Regions from separate parts of the Corynebacterium sp. P4-C1 genome, predicted to be linked through region 2. Evidence: riboswitches for the same ligand, from Rfam matches in the RefSeq annotation. Region 2 holds a riboswitch; each other region holds the start of a gene.

Region 1 (7,719 bases), 310 kb from region 2:
CTAATGGCTTTTCAAGGGGGACCATACGCTAGGAATAAACGATAGTCTAACCTCCACTTAAACAAGGGGTACCCCAGTGGAAACTATCCTCAGCGTCCGCGACCTGGTTGTTCGCCGGGGAGACGCACCATTGAACTTCGATGTCACTGACGGACTCACGCTCCTCATCACCGAGCGCGAGTCCGGTGCGTCGACCCTTAACATGGCCCTCGCCGGCCGCTACCGCCCCAAGGGCGGCGAGATCGTTATGGACGGTAAGCCGACCTCCCCGCGCCAGCGCTTCAAGCGCGTGGTCATGGGCTCGTGGATCCCGGCCGTCCTGGTGGGCTTGGTGCAGGCCTTCAACCTGTGGGTCGTGCAGGACTTCGTGCTCAAGGTAGATCCGGTCCACCCGTTCCAGATGCTTTTGGCCCTGGGCTTCATCGCTGCGGTGTTCAACACGGCGATCCTGGCCATTTACGCCCTGTTCGGCCCGTCTGTCGGCCGCCTGATCACGATGGTTTTGATGTCCCTGCAGCTGGTGGCATCCAACGGCCTTTACCCACCGGAGGTGCAGCCGAAGTTCATCCAGTGGGTCCACTCCTGGGACCCGATGCGCTACTCCGTGGACCTGATGCGCCACACGCTGTTCGGCACCCTGCCGGGCGACAACCGCGTGCACATCGCCATGACGGTGCTGGGGTGCGTGGGCGTGGCAGCGTTCCTGCTGGCCATGCTCGGATTCTGGAAAGAGCGCGTGCTCATGGAGAAGGACATCCACCCGCAGCTGAACGTCTAGCTGGCCCAGTCTGGGCTATCGGCCCAGCTACTGGCGCTGCAGGTGTTCGAGGATGCGCCGCTCCAGCTCACCGAACGCCGGAGAGCTAAGCACCTCGGTGCCGCGCGGGCGGGGCAGGTCCACGGTGATGATCTCGCGGACGCTGGCGGGCCGGGGGTTGAGCACGACGATCCGGTCAGAGAGCATGATCGCCTCACGCACGTCGTGGGTGATCAGCATGGCGGTCCAGTCATGCTCGGCCCACATGCCCTGCAGCCACGTCTGCAGTTCGGAGCGGGTGAGGGAGTCGAGAGCTCCGAAAGGTTCGTCGAGAAGCAATGTGCTCTTTTCCTGCACAACGGTGCGCAACAGCGCGGCGCGCTGGCGCATGCCGCCGGAAAGCTGGAAAGGCAGGGCCTTCTCGAATCCCTCGAGCCCGAATTGGGGGAACCACTCGCGTGCCCGCGCCCGGGCTTCCTTTTTGGGCACACCTTGGACCTCAAGACCGAGGGCGGCGTTCGCCTCAATGGTGCGCCAGGGGAACAGCAGGTCTTTCTGGGGCATGTAGGCGGTGGTGCCGTCGAAACGCACCTCGCCGGAATCGGGTGTGTCCAGACCAGCGATGATGTTGAACAACGTCGACTTGCCGGCACCCGAGGGTCCGATCAGGGAGACGAACTCGCCTGGGGCTACATCGAAGCTGACGCGGTCGAGCACCTGCCGGCCGTCGAATGCGCGGCTGATGTCTTTGAGCTCAAGCACGCTCGGCCTTCCTTTCCTTGATGTGCCACGGAATCACCGCGCGCTCGATGAGGTATGTGGACAGGTAGAGCAGAACGCTGATCACCGCGGTGACCACCACCGCGGCGAGCACAAGGTCGGTGCGGAAAGCGTTCTTCTGCACCGACATGTAGATGCCCAGCCCCTTCTTCGCGCCGACGTACTCGGCGAAGATCGCACCGGTGACCGCGTAGGTGATGCCGATGCGCAGGGCGGTGAAGAACTCGGGCATGGCGGACGGCAGCCGGACCATCCAGAACTCGCGCCAGCGGGAGGCCCCCATGCTGCGCAGCAGGTTCGAAGCTTCGCGGTCCGTGCGAGCGAACCCCTCGATCAGGCCGATGGAGATGGGGAAGAACGTCACCAGCGCCACCACCAGTGTTTTGGGCAGCAGGCCGAAACCGAACCAGATGATCATCAACGGGGCGATCGCCACCACCGGAATAGTCTGGGACGCCACGAGCAGCGGTGTGAGGCCGCGCTTGAGCATCGGGGAGAAATCGATCGCGATGGCCAGCAACCACGCACACACCAGCGACAGGGCGAAGCCGATGAGGGTGACTTGAAGCGTGGCGGCGGCGTGGGTGCCCAGGATCTCCCGCTGCGCCCATCCGGAGCGGGCCACCTGCGACGGCGCCGGCAGCACCTGCGGGCGCACACCGGTGACGCGCACGAGGATTTCCCACACGGCCAGGCCGGCGAGCACGAAGATCACCGGGACCCAGAGGTTGCTGCTCAGTCCACGCGTCCGGTCAGCGGCACCCCCGGCGGCGGGACTATTCGGAGATGTACTCATTAGTGAAATAAGTATTCCAGTCGGGGGCTTCGCTCAAGGGGTTATTCGCCTCGTCGACAAGCAGCTCGTTGTCGAAGAGGAACTGGCCCAGGTCAGCCCACTGCTTCTCAGTCTGGCGGCCGAATTTACCCTCGTCGTCGAGCATGTATTTCTCGGAAAGCATGCGCTGGCTCTTCTTCAAAAACTCGAGGTCGGTGAGGACGTCCGGGTTCTCCTTCTGCAGGATCTCCGCGGCCTCGTCTGGGTTGTCCACTGCGTCCTGGAAGCCACGCTGGATGGCCTGGACGAACTTCTTGGTCTCCTCCGGGTGCTCCTCCATCCACTTATTGCCGCCCACGACGAGCATCTGGTAACAATCCGGGAAGCCGTAGTCGGTGTAGGCGAAGTTCTTGAGCTTCACGCCGCGGTCTTCGGCCTCGATGCCCTCCCATGCGACGTAGGGCACGGTGAAGTCGACCTCCTTGGAGTAAAGCGCCTCGTAGGCGGAGGTGCCCAGCGTGACTTCCTCGAATTCGCCCTTGCCGCCGGCGCCGCGGATGACACCCTTCAAAATCGCATGGTCTGCTGGTGAGCCGAAGCCGCCGAACGTCTTTCCGTCCAGGTCAGCCGGGCTTTTGATGTCGTCGCGGTCAGCCAGGACACTGACCTCCGTGGTCCAGGTCTGCTCGATCGCCAGCACGGAGCGCACGTCCGCGCCCGCAGCCTTGGCCATCGTCATGCGGTCCTGCGTGTCGGCAGCGAATTCCGCATTGCCGGAGTCAGTGAGCAGGATCGGGTTGCTGTCGTTGTACGGCACAACCTCGACGTCCAGACCGGCTTCCTTGAAGTAGCCCTTGTTCATTGCCACGTACAGGCCGGTGTGGTTGGTGTTGGGCGTCCAGTCCAGCGCGAAGCGGATCTTGGTCGTCCCATCCTCGCCCGCGCTGCCGCCGCACGCCGCCAGCATCATCGTGGATGCGAGCGCTGCCAGAAAAACGGCGATTTTCTTGCTGATGCCCATGTACCTCGGCCTTTCTCCGGGCGGACGGGCACAGGCGCGCACGATTGCCGCGACCATCCCTCCGCCAGTGCTAACTGGATCAGGTTCGACGGGTGTCATCTCAGCCCCGGCCCGTATGGCTCCGGGGCACCCCGTGTCACGCTTTCAAGGTATACCAGGGGTCTACCCAGCTTGATGAAAGCTTCCCTGAAGAAAGACTAAAGGGCGTGAAAAAGTGCGTGGAGCATAGGGGAATCGAACCCCTGACCTTCGCATTGCGAACGCGACGCTCTACCAACTGAGCTAATGCCCCTTGGGGACCATGGAGCCACGTTACGCTCCCGGCACACGGCCGCCAAAATCCCAGTTGTACGGCGGTAACTAGAATTCGGGGGCACCATCTGTTGCGTCGCGGTGCGAGGAGGGCGACGATACTCGGGTGGACCACCAGATCAGTCGTGCTCAGTTCCTCACCGGCGCTCTTCTCGCTGCCGGTTCTGCGGCGCTGGGCGGTTGCGCCCCGTCGAGCGAGCCGGCCCCCACGAGCACCCCGGGCACACCGCCTCGCAGCGCCACCGCAACCACTGGGAGCTCGACCGCTACTCCCCCGCCGCCGGAGGTCTACGCGCAGCGCGTCCCGCAGGTCTTCGGCACACACATGGCCGGCATCGTGGAGACAGTCCCCACCACACCGGGCACGACGACAATCGCCCTGACTTTCGACGCGTGCGGCGGGCCGGCGGGTTCAGAGGTGGATCAGGGGCTCGTCGATACGCTCCGCGAATTCGGCGTCCCCGCAACGCTCTTCCTCAACTCCCGGTGGATCGAGGCGAATGCGCACGCAACGCAGATGCTTATCGACGACCCCCTGTTCCTCATCCAGAACCACGGCACCCAGCATGCCCCTTTATCTGTGACCGGCCAATCCGCCTACGGAATTGCCGGGACCCAGGATGCGGCAGCGGCGATCGCTGAGATTGAGGACAACCGGGCGCTCCTGCGCTCCTACGGGGTCCAGTCCGACTGGTTCCGCTCCGGCACCGCGCACTACGACGATGTGGCCGTGCAGATCGCTCACGAACGCGGCATCAGAATCGCCGGTTTTTCAGTCAACGGCGACTACGGTGCCACCGCTCCCGCGAACCAGGTTGCCGCGGCCATCAGGGACGCCCACGACGGCGCCATTGTCCTCGCCCACATGAACCACCCAGCCTCCGGCACCGCAGCGGGTGTACGCACCGCCCTCGAGCAGATGCGGGACACAGGGCACCGCTTCGTGTTCATCGACGGCACTACCCCCAGCTAGAGCGCCCCACCGACCCCGTGGTAACCCGCGGAGATTCACGGGATGCGAACTGGAAAATCCCGCCCACCACAGATGGCGGACGGGATGTGCGGGTCAACGGAGAGCCAGGTTTAGAGGATGATCTTGCCCACGATCTTGGCGATGCCCTTGATCAGGGAGGAAGCACCGTCACCCTTCAGGAAGGACGGGGTGAACAGGTCCTTGATGTCGCCTGCGCTTTTGATGATGCCGCCGGTGACTTCGAGACCCTTCTTTGCGTTATCCAGGCGTGCGTCAGTGATCTCGATCTGAGCGCGGTCGCGCTTCTGCTTCTCTTCCCACGTCAGCTTCTCTTTCTGGGCCTTCTCAGCCTTCTCGGCCTTCGGTGCCGCAGTTGCAGTGGTGGCAGTCTCGGCGGGAACGGCGGTGGCGGTGGTCGCAGCGTTGGCCGGTGCAGCCGCTAGGACCAGAGCACCTGCGAGGACAGATGCTGCGGCGGCGTTGGTGAACTTCTTCATGGTGTGCCCTTTCTCGGGTGTGGGTGGGGTCTTGCGTACGGACGGTGCTCCCTGAGCTCCATGAAGAAATGCTAAGGGCTGAAACATGCCCTCACCAGCGCGTTTATGTGCCGAGAGAGATGTCTGCACCAAAGTATCCCCCGCGATGATCCGGGAATCACCAGATGTGCTGGGCAGTAGGCGAACGGGTGGTCCTTTCGGTCATGCGCTCGCCCGCACGGCAAATGGACTTTCGTGCACACCCGCTCGGGCCCCCGTCGTTGGCCGCAGATGTAACCGCGGCCTGAAAATTGCAACGCGCCCTCAAGCGCACAAACTGGGATTGGATGGGTGGTCAAAAGAAAAGTGCTCCGGCCTTTTCCGGCCGGAGCACTTCGGGGTGTGGAGCATAGGAGAATCGAACTCCTGACCTCCTCCTTGCAAGGGAGGCGCTCTACCAATTGAGCTAATGCCCCTTTGTTCCGAACTGGTGGGCCTAGCAAGAATCGAACTTGCGACCTCATCGTTATCAGCGATGCGCTCTAACCGACTGAGCTATAGGCCCGCTCGGAACTGTTAGAACATTACCCAGGCGACTGGTCTAAAACCAAATCGCCTGGTCATGTGGTCATTCATGTTCATGCAAAGTCATGCAAGCGGTTAGGCTTCACGCGTCTCGCCTGCGGCGGAGTACGGCCCGATGGCCTTCTTCACCTTGCGGCGCAGCGCAAGGAATTCCGGGTCATCCAGCACCGTGGAAAGGTCGTCCACTCCCCACGGTTCATCCCGTTCGCCATAAAAATCCGGGGTTTCGAGCACATCAATAATCCTCCCCGGGTTCGTACCCATGACGACGACGCGCTGGCCCAGCAGGAGCGCTTCATCGACAGAGTGGGTGATGAATATGATGCTCGGCCTGCGGGCAGTCCAAATGGTGAGCAAATCGGCCTGAAGCTGTTCGCGGGTGAAAGGGTCGAGGGCTCCGAACGGCTCGTCCATAAGCACCACCCGGGGCTTCACTGCCAGCACCCGCGCAATCTGCGCGCGCTGCTGCATTCCACCTGATAGCTCATGGGGATAGCGTTCTTCCGCTCCTGAAAGGCCGACCGTGCGGGTCAGCGCTTCTGCCGCTTCGTCGTAGTCTGGGTTTTTGGATATGTCCGCCCCAAAGTGAATGTTGTCCCGGACGCTGAGCCAGGGAAAGAGGTTGGGTTGTTGAAACACCACCCCGCAGTGATCGCCCGGCCCGTTGACGCGCTGGTTGTCAACAGATATCTCTCCGGTGGAGGCGTTGAGAAACCCGGCGATCAACCGCAGAAGTGTGGACTTGCCGCAGCCCGAGGGTCCGACAATGCACACACGTTCCGAATCCGGGATCTCTAGCGAAATGTCCTCTAGGGCGCGGACGCTCTCGCCCCGCTGCGTCTCGTAGACGTGTGACACGTTTTTGATCTTGATCATTACTGCACCTTTTCCGTCCTTGCCTCTTCCACATCCACCACGGCTCGCGCCGCGTCCTCCGGTGAAAGGGGAGCGTCCACTTCCCCTTCGCTTGAGAGAAATTCTGAGGTGTCCACCAGCACCTGGGCGGCACCCCTCATGCGCTCATCTTGTTCCTCTCCGCTCACGATCGATACGCCTCCCAACTGCCGCTCAGTCTCTTCCAGACTGAGCTCAGCTTGGTTGGCATTGCCTTGAGCGAATTCGTCAGGGTCTGAAGCCGCGAGCTGTGCCACCCATTCCTGGAGCCTCGACCATGTCGCAACGAGTTCGGGGTTCGTGTCCACCCACGGGCGGGAAGCCAGTGAAAAGTTGTACGTCGGAGCTCCGGACTCAGCGACGTCGGTGCTTGTCAACACCACGTGTCCGGATTCCGCAACCTCACTGAGCACCGGGTCCCACACGTAGGTGGCGTCGATACTGTCCGACTGCCATGCGGCGGGCAGGCTGTCCGGGGAGAGGTTGACTAATTCGACGTCGTGGGCGGGGTCGAGCCCGGCGGTTCGCAGCGCGTTGAGGAGGGAATAGTGTGCGGTCGACGAGAAAGGAACCGCAATGCGCGCGCCCCGCAGGTCGGATGCGCTAGCGACATTCGGATCCTTTGCCACCAGGGCCTCGGACGATCCGATAACGGTATTGACTCTGGTGACTACAACGTCAAGGTTGAGCGGGGCGCTGAGCGCTTTCGCGGTGGGAGTCGAGCCGAGGAATCCCAAATCGATGGACTCCGAGGCCATTGCCTTGACCACGTCTTGGCCGGTGGGAAACCGTATCCAGTCCACGTTGGCGTTCGGCATGCACGCCTCGGCCAGCCCGCGGTCGCGGGTGTAGAGCTCGGTTCCGAGAATGACTTGGTACCCGATCTTGATCTCCCCGGACGCTTGTGTCGGTTCGATAGGGCACTGTGCGTCCACCTGTTGCTCGTATTCGCTGGCAGGCTTACCGACGCAGGCTGCGCACGAGAGGACAGTGGCTAGAGCGACGAGCGTCGCGCCGCACCGTGTTGTTTGAGGAAATGCCATGTCTTTTTATCCTTTCCCGCGCCATGGAGCCCAACGGCGCTCGACTAGCAAGAAAATCTGATCCATCGCCACCGCGGTCACACCGATCACGATGATGCAGGCG
Region 2 (7,719 bases):
CAGTAGACGAAGCTTTACCACAGGACTGAGTTCGCCCGTGGCAAAGAAGGGGGAACACAAAATTGAATTCGCGGAGCGTTTCAGCCCCAAACGACTACACGGCCTGATCCCGATGCAGTATCGGAATCAGGCCATTGAGGTCTTCTGGGCCCACCCATCACCGACTGCTATCTAAACGGTAGGCATCTTATTGAGGCGTGGGGCGGGTGGGGTTATTCGTCGATAAGCGAGATGCTTATGCGCGCTGCATCTTGCCGTCCTTGTCCTTGAACGGGAAGCCGAAGTGGCGCAACAGCGCACGGCCTTCCTCGTCGTTGACTGCGGAGGTGACAACGGTGATGTCCATACCGCGCGGACGGTCGATCTTGTCCACGTCGATCTCGTAGAACATCGTCTGCTCGGACAGGCCGAACGTGTAGTTGCCGTTGCCGTCGAACTGGGTGTCCGACAGGCCGCGGAAGTCGCGGATACGCGGGAGAGCGACTGTCAGCAGACGATCCAGGAACTCCCACATACGGTCGCCGCGCAGGGTGACCTTCGCGCCGATCGGCATACCTTCACGGAGCTTGAAGTTAGCGATGGACTTCTTCGCGCGACGCAGCTGCGGCTTCTGGCCGGTGATCGCGGTGAGGTCCTCGAGCGCGCCGTTGATCATCTTGGAATCGCGGGCAGCGTCACCGACACCCATGTTGACCACAATCTTGGTCAGACCCGGGATCTGCATGACGTTGTCGTAGCCGAACTCCTCGGAGAGCTTGCCGCGGATCTCGTCCTTGTAACGCGTCTTCAGACGCGGCGTGTAGTTGGTGGTGCTCTCGGTCATTAGATGTCCTTCCCGTTCGACTTGGCAACGCGGACTTTCTTGCCGTTCTCATCGAAGCGGTAGCCCACACGGGTCGGGCTGCCCTCGGAGTCGACGACCATCACGTTGGACACGTGGATCGGGGCCTCCTGGGTAACGATGCCGCCGGACTCGGCGCCGCGCTCGTTGTAGGAGTTTGCGACGTGCTTCTTCACACGGTTGACGCCCTCGACGAGGACGCGGTCGCGCTTCGGGTAAGCCTCGATGACGCGGCCCTGCGCGCCCTTATCCTTACCAGCGACGACCTGGACCATATCGCCCTTCTTGATCTTCAACTAGATCACCTCCGGTGCGAGAGACACGATCTTCATGAACTTCTTGTCGCGCAGCTCGCGGGCGACCGGGCCGAAGATGCGGGTGCCGCGGGGCTCGGTGTCGTTCTTGATCAGAACAGCTGCGTTCTCGTCGAAAGCGATGTAGGAGCCGTCCGGACGACGGGTCTCCTTCTTGGCGCGCACGATGACGGCGCGGACAACCTCGCCCTCCTTGACGTTGCCGCCGGGGGCGGCTTCCTTCACGGTGGCGACAATCGTGTCGCCGATGCCGGCGAAGCGTCGGACAGAACCGCCGAGCACCTGGATGCACAGAATTTCGCGTGCACCGGTGTTGTCGGCGACCTTCAGACGCGATTCTTTCTGAATCACTTTGGTCTCCTGACCTGGATCAATGTGCGCCAGATTTCCGTCCTGCACGCACGTGGTCAATGTCTTATCAGTGCCTATCCGCTTATCGACGAACAGTGCCCCGGCACCCACAGTGCCGCCACCGTCGAAGGGTCTCGCAGCCTCAACTCGGAAACGCGCGTCAGCTGCGACCAGCGCTAGACAACTGTGGTATTAAACCACGCCGCCTGCACGAACCCCAAATCTCCGGCCCCTGCTCGGCTTCCGCTTCACCGGAGCCATCCCCGCAGCCCCCGGCCGGTGCGTTTCACGTAGCATGTCGGGGCAAGACACGGGGTGCCACGCACCCATCGCCGCCGCCTGCCGCCGCAGCTCACCGGAGCAGCGGAACTGCAGTTCACGGCGGCCGGGCGCAACGCTGAGATCACACCCGTCGAACCTGAACGAACCAATATTCGCGGAGGAATTGTCTGATGACTTCTTTGTCTGGCGCGGCGAGCGCCATCCCGAACATCCCGAACGTGCTGTCCATCGCCGGCACGGACCCGACCGGAGGGGCCGGCATCCAGGCGGACCTAAAGTCCATCTCGGCGGCCGGCGGTTACGCGATGTGCGTGGTCACGGCGCTGGTCTCGCAGAACACCCACGGTGTCCGCGACATTCACGTCCCGCCGCAGGACTTCCTGGTCTCGCAGCTCAACGCCGTTTTCGACGACGTCCAGGTGGATGCGGTGAAGATCGGCATGCTCGGCGACGTCGACACCACGCAGACGGTCTCCGACTTTTTGGCGGCGCACCCCGTGCCGATCGTTGTGGTGGACCCGGTGATGGTCGCCACCAGCGGGGACCGCCTGCTCACCGAGGACGCGGAAGATGCGATGAGGCAGTTCGTGAAGGACCACGCGAGCGTCGTCACGCCGAATATCCCGGAACTGGCTGTGCTCGCCGGCACGACTCCCGCGGAGACCTTCGACGAAGCCCTCGAGCAGGGCCGCGCCTACGCGAAGGCGGCTGACGTGAACGTCGTGGTCAAGGGCGGACATCTCAAGGAGGGGTACGCGTCGAACGCACTAGTCACGCCCGACGGCGACGTCGAGATCGCGCACGTGCCCCGCGTGGACACGAAGAACACGCACGGCACGGGCTGCTCCTTGTCGTCCGCGCTCGCCGCGCGCTTGGCCATTGACTCGGACAGCGCGCTCGCGTGGACGTCCAGCTGGCTGCATGAAGCAATCGCGCACGCCGACGAGCTCAACGTCGGAACGGGACACGGGCCCGTCGACCACTTTCACCGTTCGCGGCGCCTCGCGGCGGCAGCGTCGACAACGCCGTGGAAGCTTAGCGACGACTGGACCGCCGCCGCCTTCCCTGCCGCCGCCGTCGAACCCAAGATTCCCGCCGCCGGCCCCTTCACGCGCGAGCTCTGGGACGCCGCGGCGCGCAAGGTGTGGCCGGAGACCCTGGAGCTGCCGTTCATCCGTGCGCTCCGCGACGGCACCCTGCCGGAGGAGCAGTTCGGCTTCTACCTCGTGCAGGACGCCTACTACCTGCGCGAGTACTCCCGCGCCCTGGCAACCGTGAGCGCCAAGGCGCCCGATGCGGAGGACCAGGTGTGGTGGTCGCAGTCCGCAACCGTCGCGATCGAAGCCGAATCGGACCTGCACCGTTCCTGGATCTCCCAGCACACCGTCGAAGCAGACACTCCCCCCTCGCCGACCACCCTCGGCTACGTGAATATGCTCACATCTAAAGCTGTTTTGGGGGACTATGTTGTCGGCGCCGCGGCAGTTTTGCCGTGCTTCTGGCTCTACGCGGAAGTCGGTTTGCACCTCGCGGAGAGCAACAGTTCGGAGCACCCCTACAACGCGTGGCTGTCCATGTACGGAGGCGACGATTTCACAGATGCCGTGCGTATGGCGCTGCAATCGGTAGAAAAGGCACTCTCGGGCGCGAGCGAGAAGCAGCGCGCGGACGCCCTCGAGGCGTTCATGTACGCCTGCTATTACGAACGCGAATTCTTCGATCAGGCCTCCCGAAGCTAGCGTCCGGAGCCCCTTCCGGGGCCGGAATCACGGTTCGCCACCTTTCGCGGAATGCTTTAGTTTGGAGGCGTGAGTTTCAGTGAAAAGGCCCCCGTATCAATCCAGAACAAGCTAGACCTGTTCGGACGCGAACCCGGTCGCTTCGCGCTGCGCGCCATCATGGCTGGCGTGCTCCTCGGCATCATGACTGCCTTCGCCGCAGCGACCGCCACCCTGACCGAGTCCTACGCCCCCGGCTGGGGCAAGTACCCCTTCGCCATGATCTTCGCGGTGACCCTCTACATGATGGTCGTCATGCAAGCGGAGCTCGCCACCGGCAACATGATGTTCATGACCTACGGCGTCGTCCACAGGCTGACTAAGATCCCGCGTGGGCTCATGGTCATCTTGTTCGTGACGTTCTTCAACCTCATCGGCGCCGCGATCATCTCGTTCCTCATCTCCCTGACCACCACCGGTCAACACGCCGAGACAACCCTCCCCTTCTTGGCCAACCTGTGGGAAGCCAAGCTGGCCAAACCGAGCTTCACCCTGTTCATCGAGGCCATCCTGGCCAACATGGTCGTCAACTGTGGCTTCATCCTGACCGCCCAGGCCGGTAAGGACCACAGCGCCAAGATCTGGGCAGTGGCCATCATCATTCCGGCGTTCGCGGCCATGGGCTACGAGCACTCGATCGCGAACTTCGTGCTGACCACCCTCGCCGGCTTCATGTTCGACCCGGCCTCCATCGACGGCTTCACCATCGGCAACGTCCTGCGCAACTGGACGATCGTCTGGCTGGGCAACCTCGTCGGCGGCGGTCTGATCATGGGCGGCATCTACGGTTGGCTCAACCGCACCCGCACCAACTACCGCGACTAAACCTCCACGTCCACCCTTTGCACGGCGCCGAAGGTCGGCGCCATTGTCCTTTTCACACTGCTAACGCACGGCGTCGAGCTGTCTGCCAAAATGGCTTAGGTGAGTACACCTAATAACGACATGCTCGACGCCGTGCGTCTTTTGCGCGACGCTGTCGACGGGACCCGCCTCGACGGGGAGGCGTCCGGTGATGCCCGCTCCATCGTCAACCAGCTCGACGACTATGTACTGCCGCGCTTGGCCAACCTCGACGCCCCACTTTTGGCGGTGATCGGCGGCTCCACGGGTTCCGGGAAGTCCACATTGGTGAACGCCGTGCTGCGCGAGCGGGGTGTCCAACCCGGGAGTGATCCGCCCGACGACGCGACAGCCGGTGCTGGTGGCCAACCCGGCGGACGCGGACTGGTTCAACTCCCCGCAGGTGCTGCCCGGCCTGGCCCGTTCGCACGGAGCCGGCGACGAGCAGTCCACCACGTTGCGCATCGTGGCCACCGGTAGCGTCCCGGAGGGCCTGGCGCTACTGGACGCCCCGGACTTTGATTCGATCGACGACCGCAACCGGGCCCTCGCTTCCCAGCTTCTCGCCGCGGCGGACTTGTGGGTCTTCGTGACCACACCGGCACGCTACGCGGACCAGTTGGTGTGGAATTTCCTCAATGACGCCGCCAGCCGCGGCATCGAGGTCGTGGTGGTGCTCAACCGTCTCGACGACAGTTCCGCGGCCACTGTCCCGGATGACCTCCGCCGCATGATGGACGAGGCGGGACTGACAGGCGCGACCGTTTTCACCGTCCCGTTCGTCCCCGGCCTGGGCGGCGACAGCGGCGAGGAATTCCTGCAGGACACCCTCGTTTCTGAGCTGCGCTCCTACTTGACCGGCCTGGCGGAGGATTCCGCCGCGCGCCGCGCCGTCGCGGGCAAGACGGTGGCGGGGGCGGCGACGGGGGCGCTTTCGCGCGTCGAGAAGCTTATCGACGCCCGCTCCCGCCAAGAAGCTTTCGCCTCCCAGCTGGACAGCGCGATCAGCGAGCAGTACTCCGCCGCCCACAGCCACGTGATCGACGCGACATCCGACGGCAAGCTCCTGCGCACCGAGGTCATGGACCGGTGGCAGGATGTCGTGGGCACCTCCGATGTGGCCCGAGGCTTCGAGCGCTGGTTCTCCCAGGCAGTGGATCGGGTGGGCAGTTTCTTCACCGGCGAACCCGCTCCCCTGCGCGAGGTGGAGACGGAGCTGGAAAGCGGCCTGCACGCCGTCATCGTGGATGCAGCCGACACCGCTGCCGCGCGCTCCTGGTCCCACATCGGTGCCGTCGCGCCGGACCTGCGTGCCGCGGCCGACCCCGCGCTGGCCCGCTCCAGCGCGGATATCGACGACAAGGCCGCAGCCCTCGTCCGCGAATGGCAGACCGCCCTTCTGGAGCGCATCCAGGAGACCGCCGGGTCGAAGCGCCAGCGCGCCCGAGCCATGTCCTTCGGCTTGAATGTGCTCACGGTCGCGCTGATGCTCGTCGTTTTCGCCTCCACCGCCGGGATCACGGGCGGCGAGGTCGCCATCGCCGGCGGCTCGGCTGTCCTGGGCCAGAAGCTGCTGGAAACGATGTTCGGCGAGGATACCGTGCGCCGCATGGCCGCCGACGCCCGCAACGACTTGAACGAGCGCCTCCACGCGCTGCTGCAGAGCGAGCGCGAACGCTTCTACCCCGTCACCGACCCGCTTCTGGAGGGCACCACAGCAGAGGACCTGGCCTCAGCCGCCGAGGACGCCCGCGCAGCTGTCGCCGAGCGCTTCCCGGAGCTGGCCGGCGATACCCGCCAGTCGTCGCTCCCGTCCGGTGCCGCCGCATCCGTCGCACAAAGCGCCCAGAACAGCCAGAACAGCCAGGCCACCCAGAGCCTCGAGTCCAGCGCCTCGAGCGGCCCGTTGCGCGACCTGTTCGCCCAGCTCCGCGGCGGGTTCAGGGGAGGTAGCGATGGCTCTGTTTAAACGCGGAAACACCGCAAGCCTCGGGGAACGCCTGACTGCGCTCGCAGAGGCCGCGGAAATCGGCGCTCCCTACCTGACGTCCGGCCAGCGCGAACACCTGGAGCAGATCGCTCGCGCCGGTGCTGAGCGCCGCGCCCTGTCGGCGGAGCACACCGTCGTCGGATTCTTCGGCGCCACGGGCTCCGGGAAGACGTCCTTGTTCAACGCCGTCGTTGGCGAGGATCTTGGCAAGGCGGCCGCACGCCGCCCCACCACTTCGTCGCCGCTGGCCGCGATTTGGGGGCCGGACGGCTCGGAGGAACTGCTCGACTGGCTGGATGTGGAGGACCGCCGGGTCCGCGCCGGCGAATTCGCCCCCGGGGCCGGCCCGCTGATCCTGCTGGACCTCCCGGACTTCGATTCCGTCGAAGCATCCAACCGTACCATCGCCGAACGCCTCGCCGGCCAGGTCGACGTGCTGGTCTGGGTGTCCGACCCGGAGAAATACGCCGACAGCGTGATTCACGACCAGTTCATCCGCCCCCACGCAAACCACTCCGCGGTCACCCTCGCGGTGCTCAACAAGGCGGACCTGCTCGGGGAAGCAGACGTTCCGACGGTGTCGCAGTCCTTCGCGCAGCTATTGCGCGAAGATGGCCTCACCAACGTCAGCGTCATTCCCACTTCCACCTACACCACAGCGGGTATCGACGATCTCCGCGGCGCTATCGCCCGCGTCGCCAAGGCCCACACCGCCCAGTCGGCCCGCATCGAAGCCGACATCGCGTCCGTGACCGGGGAATACGGGGACGGGGCGAAGACGGGGGATGTCGATAAGCGTGCGAAGCGCGAACTCGATGCCGTGCTCGCTCAGGCAGCCGGCGCGGACCGGGTGGCTGAGTCGACGGTCGCCGCGTACCGCAAGCGACTCCACGAGCGCACCGGCTGGCTGCTCACCTCGTGGGTGACCCGTTTCCGACCCGACCCCCTCAAACGCATGGGGTTGCGGGAGGACGCTGATTCCGTGGGCGTGCACCGCTCCTCCCTACCGGAGCTGTCCGCGGCCTCGAAAGCCGTCGCGAACAAAGGTGTGCGCGACTACGCCTCCGCCGTCGCCGCCGACCTCCCGCCGCAATGGGCTTCCGCCGTCTCTGACCGCGCCGACGAGGTCTCCAGAACCCTGCCCGCCGAACTTGACCGCGCTGTCGCCCGCACCCGGCTCCCCGCGGAGCCGTCGAAAGGTTGGGCGCTACTCACCGTCGTCCAGTGGCTGGCGCTGCTCGCCGCACTCGTCGGGGTGCTGTGGTACCTGCTCGTCGCCTTCATACCTGGTGCGCTGACGCCGCTGCTCGGCGGCGACCT
Region 3 (7,719 bases), 320 kb from region 2:
CGTACGCCTCGACGAGCGATGCCTTTCCGTCACGCAGAGACTTGATTTCGGTTCCCTGCAGAACGACGCCGGCCTCGTATGTGTCCAGGATGGTGTAGTCGTGGCGAGCCTTGCGGTTGGACGCGATGACACCCGGCCCTTCCTTCTTCTTTTTCTTCGCCATGACTTGACCTCCTATTTCCGCACGTAAGAGCGCAACGCTACCTGAGCGACCAGGCCTGAAGCAAGAAGCGCGACGAGGCCGACGAGCGGCATGACGGTCCACACGGCGCCGTCGGAAAGCTTCGCTATGAGCAAGTTCTCGTACACACCCGCCAGCATCGGGTCGACGATCTGCGACTTTATCGCCCACACACCGAGGGTGGAGATCACTGCGCCGATGAACACGGAGACCAGCGCCTCGAGGATGAACGGCGCCTGTGTGAACCAGCGGGTCGCGCCCACCATGCGCATAATGCCGATTTCCTCGCGGCGGCTGTACGCGGCGAGCTGCACCATGTTGGCGATGAGGAACGCCGCGGCTAGCGCCTGCGCCGCGGCGATAATGAATGTCGCGTTGCGGAAAGAGTCGAGCGAATCCGCCACTCCGCGCACATCGCTGGCTTGGTCGGCGACATAGGACACCTGCGGCATGTCGCGCACCGCGTCGATGGGCTCGGTATTCGTCGGGTCCTCAAGTCGGACGTGCAGCGCCGCCGGCATCGAGTCCTTTGATGTCTCCTGCACCAGCGCAGGATCAGATTCCTGGAACAGCTCCACGAAACGCTCGTAGGACTGTTCGCGGTTGCGGAAAGTCACGGATTCCACACGGTCGTCCGCCTGCAGCTTGTCGCGCACTTCTGCGCAGCTTTCCGACGAACAGTCCTTGTCCTCCGCCGACACCTTCTCATCCAGCTCCACCATCACTTCGACGCGGTCCAGGTACAGGTCCTTTGTCTCACTGGTGACTTTGGACATGAGAATGCCCGCACCCACCAGCGCCAGGGACAACGCCGTGGTGATGATCAGCGCGATCGTCATGGTGAGGTTGCGGCCGAGACCGCGGAAACCCTCGCGGAAGATGAAATTCCAGTTCATGTTCTAAGCCCCCATTGTTCCGTAGACGCCGTGGCTCTCGTCGCGGACGACTTTGCCCAGCTGCAGTTCGATCACGCGTTGGCGCATGTCGTTGACGGCGCGCGCGTTGTGCGTGGACATGATCACGGTCGTGCCCATGCGGTTGATGCGGGCAAGCAGCGCCATGATGTCGTCGGCGGTGGAGGGGTCGAGGTTGCCGGTGGGCTCGTCGGCAAGCAGAAGGTGTGGACGGTCCACGAACGCGCGCGCGATGGCCACGCGCTGCTGCTCGCCGCCGGACAGCTCGTTCGGCATGCGGTTGGCTTTCGCGTCCAAACCGACGATCTCCAGGGCCTCCGGCACGAGCTTCTGGATTTTCGCTTTCGGCTTGCCGATCACCTCGAGCGCGAACGCGACGTTGTCGTACACGTTCAGTTTGGGCAGCAGCCGGAAGTCCTGGAAGACGTAGCCGATGGACTGGCGGAGCTTGTTCACCTCCTTGCCTTTCAGCGCATTGACGTGGAAGTCACCGAAGTGGATGTCCCCGCTGGTCACGTTCTCCTCGCGGATGAGCAGCTCCAAAAACGACGACTTGCCCGAGCCCGACGGGCCGATCAGGAAGACGAACTCGCCGTTCTCAATCGTCAGCGAGACATCGTCGAGAGCCGGCCGCGTCGACGTCGGATAGACCTTTGTCACATTCGAGAAAGTGATCACACGCGCCACTCTAGTGACAGACGTTGGCCGTATGGAAATCCCAACCGCGGAAACCGCAGGTGATTCAGGTGGCGTTCAGGATTTTAGGATTCTTCGCCCTGCTGCTCCGCCATCCGCCAGCGGATGCCTGACTCGAGGAAACCGTCGATATCTCCGTCGAGCACCTTCTGCGGGTCGCCCACTTCATAGTTGGTGCGCAGGTCCTTGACCATTTGGTACGGGTGCAGAACGTAGGAGCGCATCTGGTTGCCCCAGCTGGCGTTGCCGCCGGCGCCGAGGGCGTCCAGCTCCGCCTTTTCTTCTTGGCGTTTCTTCTCCAGCAGCTTGGACTGCAGAACGTTCATGGCCGAAGCCTTGTTCTGGATCTGGGATTTCTCGTTCTGGCACGTGACCACGATGCCGGTGGGCACGTGGGTGATACGCACCGCCGAGTCGGTGGTGTTCACGGACTGGCCGCCGGGTCCGGAGGACCGGTAGACATCGACGCGGATGTCGGAGTCTGGGATGTCGATGTGGTCGGTCTGCTCCACCACAGGCAGGACCTCAACCTCGGCGAAGGAGGTCTGGCGGCGGCCCTGGTTGTCGAAGGGCGAGATACGCACGAGGCGGTGCGCGCCCTGCTCCACGGAGAGCTGGCCGTACATGTACTCCCCGTGGACGACGAAGGTGGCCGACTTGATGCCGGCTTCCTCGGCGTAGGAAATATCGTAGACATCGACCTTGTGGCCGTTTTTCTCGGCCCAGCGGGTGTACATGCGCATGAGCATCTCCGCCCAATCCGCCGCATCGACACCGCCGGCACCGGAACGGATATTCACCACAGCCTCGCGCTCGTCGTACTCCCCCGACAGCATCGTCGTCACCTCCAGCGAGGAGATCTGGGTTTCGAGTTCGGCCAACTCATCGTCGGCAAGCGATGCGTCGCCCTCCTCTTCCGCGAGTTCGTACATGACCGGCAGGTCGTCGAGACGCTGGCGCAGCCCAGTGACTTTGCGCAGCTTCGCCTGCACGTTGGACAGCTCGGTTGTCACCTGCTGCGCGTGGTCGGGGTCGTCCCACAAACTGGGGTCGGCGGCTTGCTGCTCCAGCTCGCGGGCGCGCGAATCCATCTCGTCTAAGTCCATGACCGACTCGATGGTGGTCAGGGTGGACTCGAGGGACTGGATCCGGTTGCTGGTCTCTGGCTGCATAGGTGCGAAGTCTAGTGGAGATCTCCAAAACACCTTCATACCGCCGCCCGAGCACCTACACTGTGGGACGCACCCACACGGGCGCCCGCGGCAGCGGGCTGAGATCGCACTGATATTGAGCCGTGCGAGCACCGTCCGAACCTGTCTGGCTAGCACCAGCGAAGGAAGTAAGGAGCAGCTCATGGCTGATATTTACGCTGAAGAAATCCACCCGAAGCACTCGTACGCCCCGATTGTCCAGGACGGGCTCGAAGTTCCAGAAACTGCGATTGAGCTGGATGACTCCCCGACTGGCCCGAACGAGCCGTTCCGCATCTACCGCACGCGCGGCCCGTGGGCCGAGCCGGAGGAAGGCTTGCCTGCTCTGCGAAGCGAATGGATCGCCGAGCGCGACGACATCGAGGAATACGAGGGCCGCGCCCGCAACCTCGAGGACGACGGCACACGCGCAATGAAACGCGGGGAGGCCAGCGAGGAGTGGCGCGGCGCGACCCGCCCGACGCTACGCGCGAAGAGCGGCAAGCGCGTCACCCAGATGGCGTATGCCCGCAACGGCGTGATCACCCCCGAGATGAAATTCGTGGCGCTGCGCGAGCACTGCGACCCGGAGAAGGTCCGTGAAGAGGTCGCCGCCGGCCGCGCGATCATCCCGAACAACATCAACCACCCGGAATCCGAGCCGATGATCATCGGCAACGCGTTCTTGACCAAGATTAACGCCAACATCGGTAATTCCGCCGTCACCTCGTCCATCCGCGAGGAGGTGGACAAGCTGCGCTGGGCCACCCGCTGGGGCGCGGACACCGTCATGGACCTGTCCACCGGCAACGACATCCACACCACCCGCGAGTGGATCCTGCGCAACTCGCCTGTCCCCATCGGCACCGTGCCGATCTACCAGGCGCTGGAGAAGGTGGGCGGTGTCGCCGAAGACCTGACGTGGGAGATCTTCCGCGACACCGTCATTGAACAGGCCGAGCAGGGCGTGGACTACATGACGGTGCACGCGGGGGTGCGGCTGCCGTACGTCCCGCTGACGTCGAAACGCGTCACCGGCATCGTCTCCCGCGGCGGCTCGATCATGGCCGGCTGGTGCCTAGCCCACCACAAAGAGTCGTTCCTCTACGAGAATTTCGACGAGCTGTGCGAGATCTTCGCCCAGTACGACATCGCATTCTCGCTTGGCGACGGCCTCCGCCCCGGCTCCGTCGCCGACGCCAACGACGCCGCCCAGTTCGCGGAGCTGAAAACCATCGGCGAGCTGTGCAAGCGCGCCTGGGACCACGATGTCCAGGTGATGATCGAGGGACCCGGCCACGTCCCACTGAACATGATCCAGGTCAACAACGAGAAAGAAGAGGAATGGTGCGGCGGCGCCCCGTTCTACACTCTCGGCCCCCTGGTCACCGATATCGCACCGGGCTACGACCACATCACGTCCGCCATCGGCGCGGCGAATATCGCCATGGGCGGCACCGCGATGCTCTGCTACGTCACCCCGAAGGAGCACCTCGGCCTGCCGAACAAGGACGATGTGAAGACGGGCGTGATCACCTACAAGGTCGCCGCCCACGCCGCCGATGTGGCGAAGGGCCACCCGGGCGCACGCGACTGGGACGACGCGATGAGCAAGGCGCGTTTCGAATTCCGCTGGCACGACCAGTTCGCCCTTTCCCTCGACCCAGAGACCGCCCAGGCGTACCACGACGAGACGCTGCCGGCGGAGCCCGCGAAGACCGCCCACTTCTGCTCCATGTGCGGACCCAAGTTCTGCTCGATGCGCATCAGCCAGGACATCCGCGATGAATTCGGCGGCGCGATCGACGAAGCCTTGGACGACAAGAACAAGAAGCTCATCGCGGACCTAGGCATTCCGAGTTTCGCCGGCGGCACGGATTACCGCCGCGGCGAACGCGAGATGGCCAAGGAATTCCACAAGCTCGGCTCGAATGTCTACGTTCAGGAATAATGGCGGCTGTGTCTACCGCAGCTTTCATTGATTCCCACCGAGAAGATACTGATTCCGAGCTCGCCCGCGCCCTCGTCGAAACTGCCGGGGGTCTGGCGCTAAGCATGCGCGACGAGGGCCTCGACACAGGCCAGAAGACGTCTGTGTCCGATGTGGTCACCAACGCCGACATGGCCGCCGAGGAATTCGTCGCCGGCGTGCTGGAGGCGCTCCGCCCCGAGGACGGCATCGTGGGCGAAGAGGGAGCGGCGAAGGTGTCGCAAAGCGGGCGCACGTGGGTGATCGACCCGGTGGACGGCACCTATAACTTCGCCTCGGGCTCCGACTACTTCTGCTCCGCGCTCGCGCTCGTCGATGGCGATGCCAGCAACCCTGCCCGCATTCTCACCAGCGCGATTCACCGCCCTGCGCTGGCCACGACGTGGATCGCCGACAACGGCACAGCGACACGGAACGGCCGCGAGCTTGAACAGCTTGCCGACGCTCCGCTGCCCCACCTCGCACTCGCCACCTACCTCCACCCCACCTCGATGACGAACGAAGCCATCCGCGGGGCGTGGCTGAGCGTCGCGAACCACGCCGCCACTGTGCGCATGTTCGGCGCCGGTTCCATCGACCTGGCCACCGTCGCCTCCGGCGGCATCGGCGGCTGGCTGCAGCACTCCGTGGCGGACTGGGACTGGCTGCCCGGAAAAGCGCTGGTGGAAGCTGCAGGCGGGAAGGCCGTCAAGGCCGACGCCGGCGGAGTCACCTGGTGTGTAGCGGGAAACCGCCAGCTCGTCGACGATGTGCTGGCTAAGCTTGAGCAGCATGGCTAACTACTCTGACGACCTCGCCCTGGCCCTCGAGCTCGCGGACCTCGCTGACACGGTCACCTTGGAACGCTTCGAGTCCGCCGACCTGAAAGTCGATACCAAGCCCGACATGACCCCTGTCTCCGACGCCGACATCGCGGTGGAGAGCGCTCTGCGCGACAAGCTGGGCACCACCCGCCCCGCAGATAGCGTGCTTGGGGAGGAATTCGGCGGCGATGTGCAGTTCTCTGGCCGCCAGTGGGTCATCGACCCGATCGACGGAACGAAGAATTTCGTCCGCGGCGTGCCTGTGTGGGCCACGCTGATCTCCCTGCTCGAGGACGGCAAACCCGTCGTCGGCGTGGTCAGTGCCCCAGCCCTCACCCGCCGCTGGTACGCGAGCGAGGGCACCGGCGCGTGGCGCACATTCGCCGACGGTGGCGTCACCCGGTTGGGGGTCTCGGGTGTGAAGGGGCTGGGAGATGCGTCGATTAGCATCTCGTCCTTGAGCGGCTGGCGCGACCGCGGCTTGCGGGACCAGCTGATCGCGCTCACCGACGACGTGTGGCGTCTCCGCGGCTACGGCGATTTCTTCTCCTACTGCCTCGTCGCTGAGGGCGCCGTGGATATCGCCGCCGAGCCCGAAGTTTCCCTGTGGGACTTGGCCGCCCTGTCCGTCCTCGTAACTGAGGCCGGCGGCCGCTTCACCTCGCTGGCTGGCGAGGACGGCCCCCACGGCGGCGATGCCATAGCCACCAACGGCCTGCTGCACGACGAGGTGCTCAGCCGGTTGGCCTAGCCCGCGAGGCGGAAGCCGTTGCCCACTCCAGGCGCAGTGTTGAGGTCCGCGATGATCGCATCGATATTCGTCGACACAGTCGGCGCATGAACCGGCCCCTGGAGCGGGCTAACGCACTGCAGGTTGGCGAAACGCGGGATGGAGCTTCCGTTGACCAGCCCCACCAGGCGGGTGCCGGAGTAGAGCGGCGCGCCCGAATCCCCCGCCATCGCGCACACCTGCGACTGCTGGCGCGCGCCGTCCGCGATCCAGTTGACCCCGCAGGTCACGCCCGAGGCGTAGCCGTTCTTGCACAGCGTGTCGCCGGTGCGCGTCGCGCCGCCCGTGGAGCGGATCGTCGTCCCGTTGTAGCTGGCCGTCAGGTCCGCACGCGGGCCGAGCTCGATCACCGCGTAGTCGAGGGCACCGTTCTTGCGCGCGATCCGGCCGGTCGGGCCCGCCGCGAAGGAATCCGCCGACACCACCTGATCACCGATGTTGCCGCAGTGCCCCGCTGTGAGCGCCACGCGTCGTCCCGCGCTGTCCGTGCCCACTGCCGCGACCGTGCACATGCCGTACATGCCCACGTAGATCGGGGCACCAGCGCCGTACAGCGCCCGCCCCCGCGACGCCGCATTCTTCGCGCCCGGATTCGCACGCTGCGCGTCGAAGAACGAGCCCGGCACTCGGTGCAGGACGCTGCCCGCGAAAGGCTTGCCCGCCAACACCTTCGACGCTGGGTCGTTGCGCCACTGGTAGTTCGGATCGGTCTGCGCGTTAGCCTGCGGCGCGATCGTCACCGTCAGCGCGGCTAGAGCGCTCAACGCCGCGGCGGCCAAGGCCCGGAGCTTCATGGTGGGCATCCCTTCTCCCAGTGGACGTGAATAGACAAACCGTACACCACGAGCCCCTCTCTACAATGGCGCACATGAGTGATCTGGACCTCCGCTGTTACTTCGTCACCGGCGCTGGCGCGCCCGACCACATTGTGGAGACCGCCCGCGCGGCTGCCCAAGGCGGCGCCGGAATCATCCAGGTGCGCAGCAAACCCATCAGCGCCCGCGACCTTCACGATCTCGCCTTGTCCGTGGTCACCGCCGTGCACGAGGTCAACCCGGATGCGCGCGTGCTTATCGACGACCGCGTCGACGTCGCCCTCGCCCTTAAACCCCACGGCGTCGCCGGAGTCCACATCGGCCAAGACGACCTGAACCC

What was found. A riboswitch is a leader RNA that binds a small molecule or an ion and turns the genes downstream of it on or off. The one in region 2 is predicted to bind thiamine pyrophosphate.
Region 1: it holds a riboswitch for thiamine pyrophosphate, as region 2 does, so the genes downstream of both, QYR03_RS08025 (ABC transporter substrate-binding protein) here and QYR03_RS06515 (bifunctional hydroxymethylpyrimidine kinase/phosphomethylpyrimidine kinase) in region 2, are expected to answer to the same signal.
Region 3: it holds a riboswitch for thiamine pyrophosphate, as region 2 does, so the genes downstream of both, thiC (phosphomethylpyrimidine synthase ThiC) here and QYR03_RS06515 (bifunctional hydroxymethylpyrimidine kinase/phosphomethylpyrimidine kinase) in region 2, are expected to answer to the same signal.

The regions. Positions count from the first base shown of each region.
Region 1 is NZ_CP129966.1:1,689,999-1,697,717, forward strand. It holds gene QYR03_RS08010 (YhgE/Pip family protein) at 77-778, shown strand; gene QYR03_RS08015 (ABC transporter ATP-binding protein) at 806-1,519, opposite strand; gene QYR03_RS08020 (ABC transporter permease) at 1,512-2,333, opposite strand; gene QYR03_RS08025 (ABC transporter substrate-binding protein) at 2,314-3,333, opposite strand; TPP riboswitch at 3,372-3,477, opposite strand; tRNA gene QYR03_RS08030 (tRNA-Ala) at 3,553-3,625, opposite strand; gene QYR03_RS08035 (polysaccharide deacetylase family protein) at 3,752-4,618, shown strand; gene QYR03_RS08040 (hypothetical protein) at 4,729-5,115, opposite strand; tRNA gene QYR03_RS08045 (tRNA-Ala) at 5,498-5,570, opposite strand; tRNA gene QYR03_RS08050 (tRNA-Ile) at 5,583-5,659, opposite strand; gene QYR03_RS08055 (ABC transporter ATP-binding protein) at 5,755-6,555, opposite strand; gene QYR03_RS08060 (ABC transporter substrate-binding protein) at 6,555-7,616, opposite strand; gene QYR03_RS08065 (ABC transporter permease) at 7,623-7,719, opposite strand, start outside.
Region 2 is NZ_CP129966.1:1,383,651-1,391,369, forward strand. It holds gene rplE (50S ribosomal protein L5) at 236-823, opposite strand; gene rplX (50S ribosomal protein L24) at 823-1,137, opposite strand; gene rplN (50S ribosomal protein L14) at 1,138-1,506, opposite strand; TPP riboswitch at 1,808-1,969, shown strand; gene QYR03_RS06515 (bifunctional hydroxymethylpyrimidine kinase/phosphomethylpyrimidine kinase) at 1,959-3,527, shown strand; gene QYR03_RS06520 (formate/nitrite transporter family protein) at 3,597-4,391, shown strand; gene QYR03_RS06525 (hypothetical protein) at 4,491-4,889, shown strand; gene QYR03_RS06530 (ABC transporter) at 4,771-6,378, shown strand; gene QYR03_RS06535 (GTPase family protein) at 6,365-7,719, shown strand, end outside.
Region 3 is NZ_CP129966.1:1,061,996-1,069,714, forward strand. It holds gene smpB (SsrA-binding protein SmpB) at 1-163, opposite strand, end outside; gene ftsX (permease-like cell division protein FtsX) at 175-1,077, opposite strand; gene ftsE (cell division ATP-binding protein FtsE) at 1,081-1,773, opposite strand; gene prfB (peptide chain release factor 2) at 1,857-2,963, opposite strand; TPP riboswitch at 3,031-3,147, shown strand; gene thiC (phosphomethylpyrimidine synthase ThiC) at 3,145-4,932, shown strand; gene QYR03_RS05085 (inositol monophosphatase family protein) at 4,932-5,750, shown strand; gene hisN (histidinol-phosphatase) at 5,743-6,525, shown strand; gene QYR03_RS05095 (S1 family peptidase) at 6,522-7,358, opposite strand; gene QYR03_RS05100 (thiamine phosphate synthase) at 7,433-7,719, shown strand, end outside.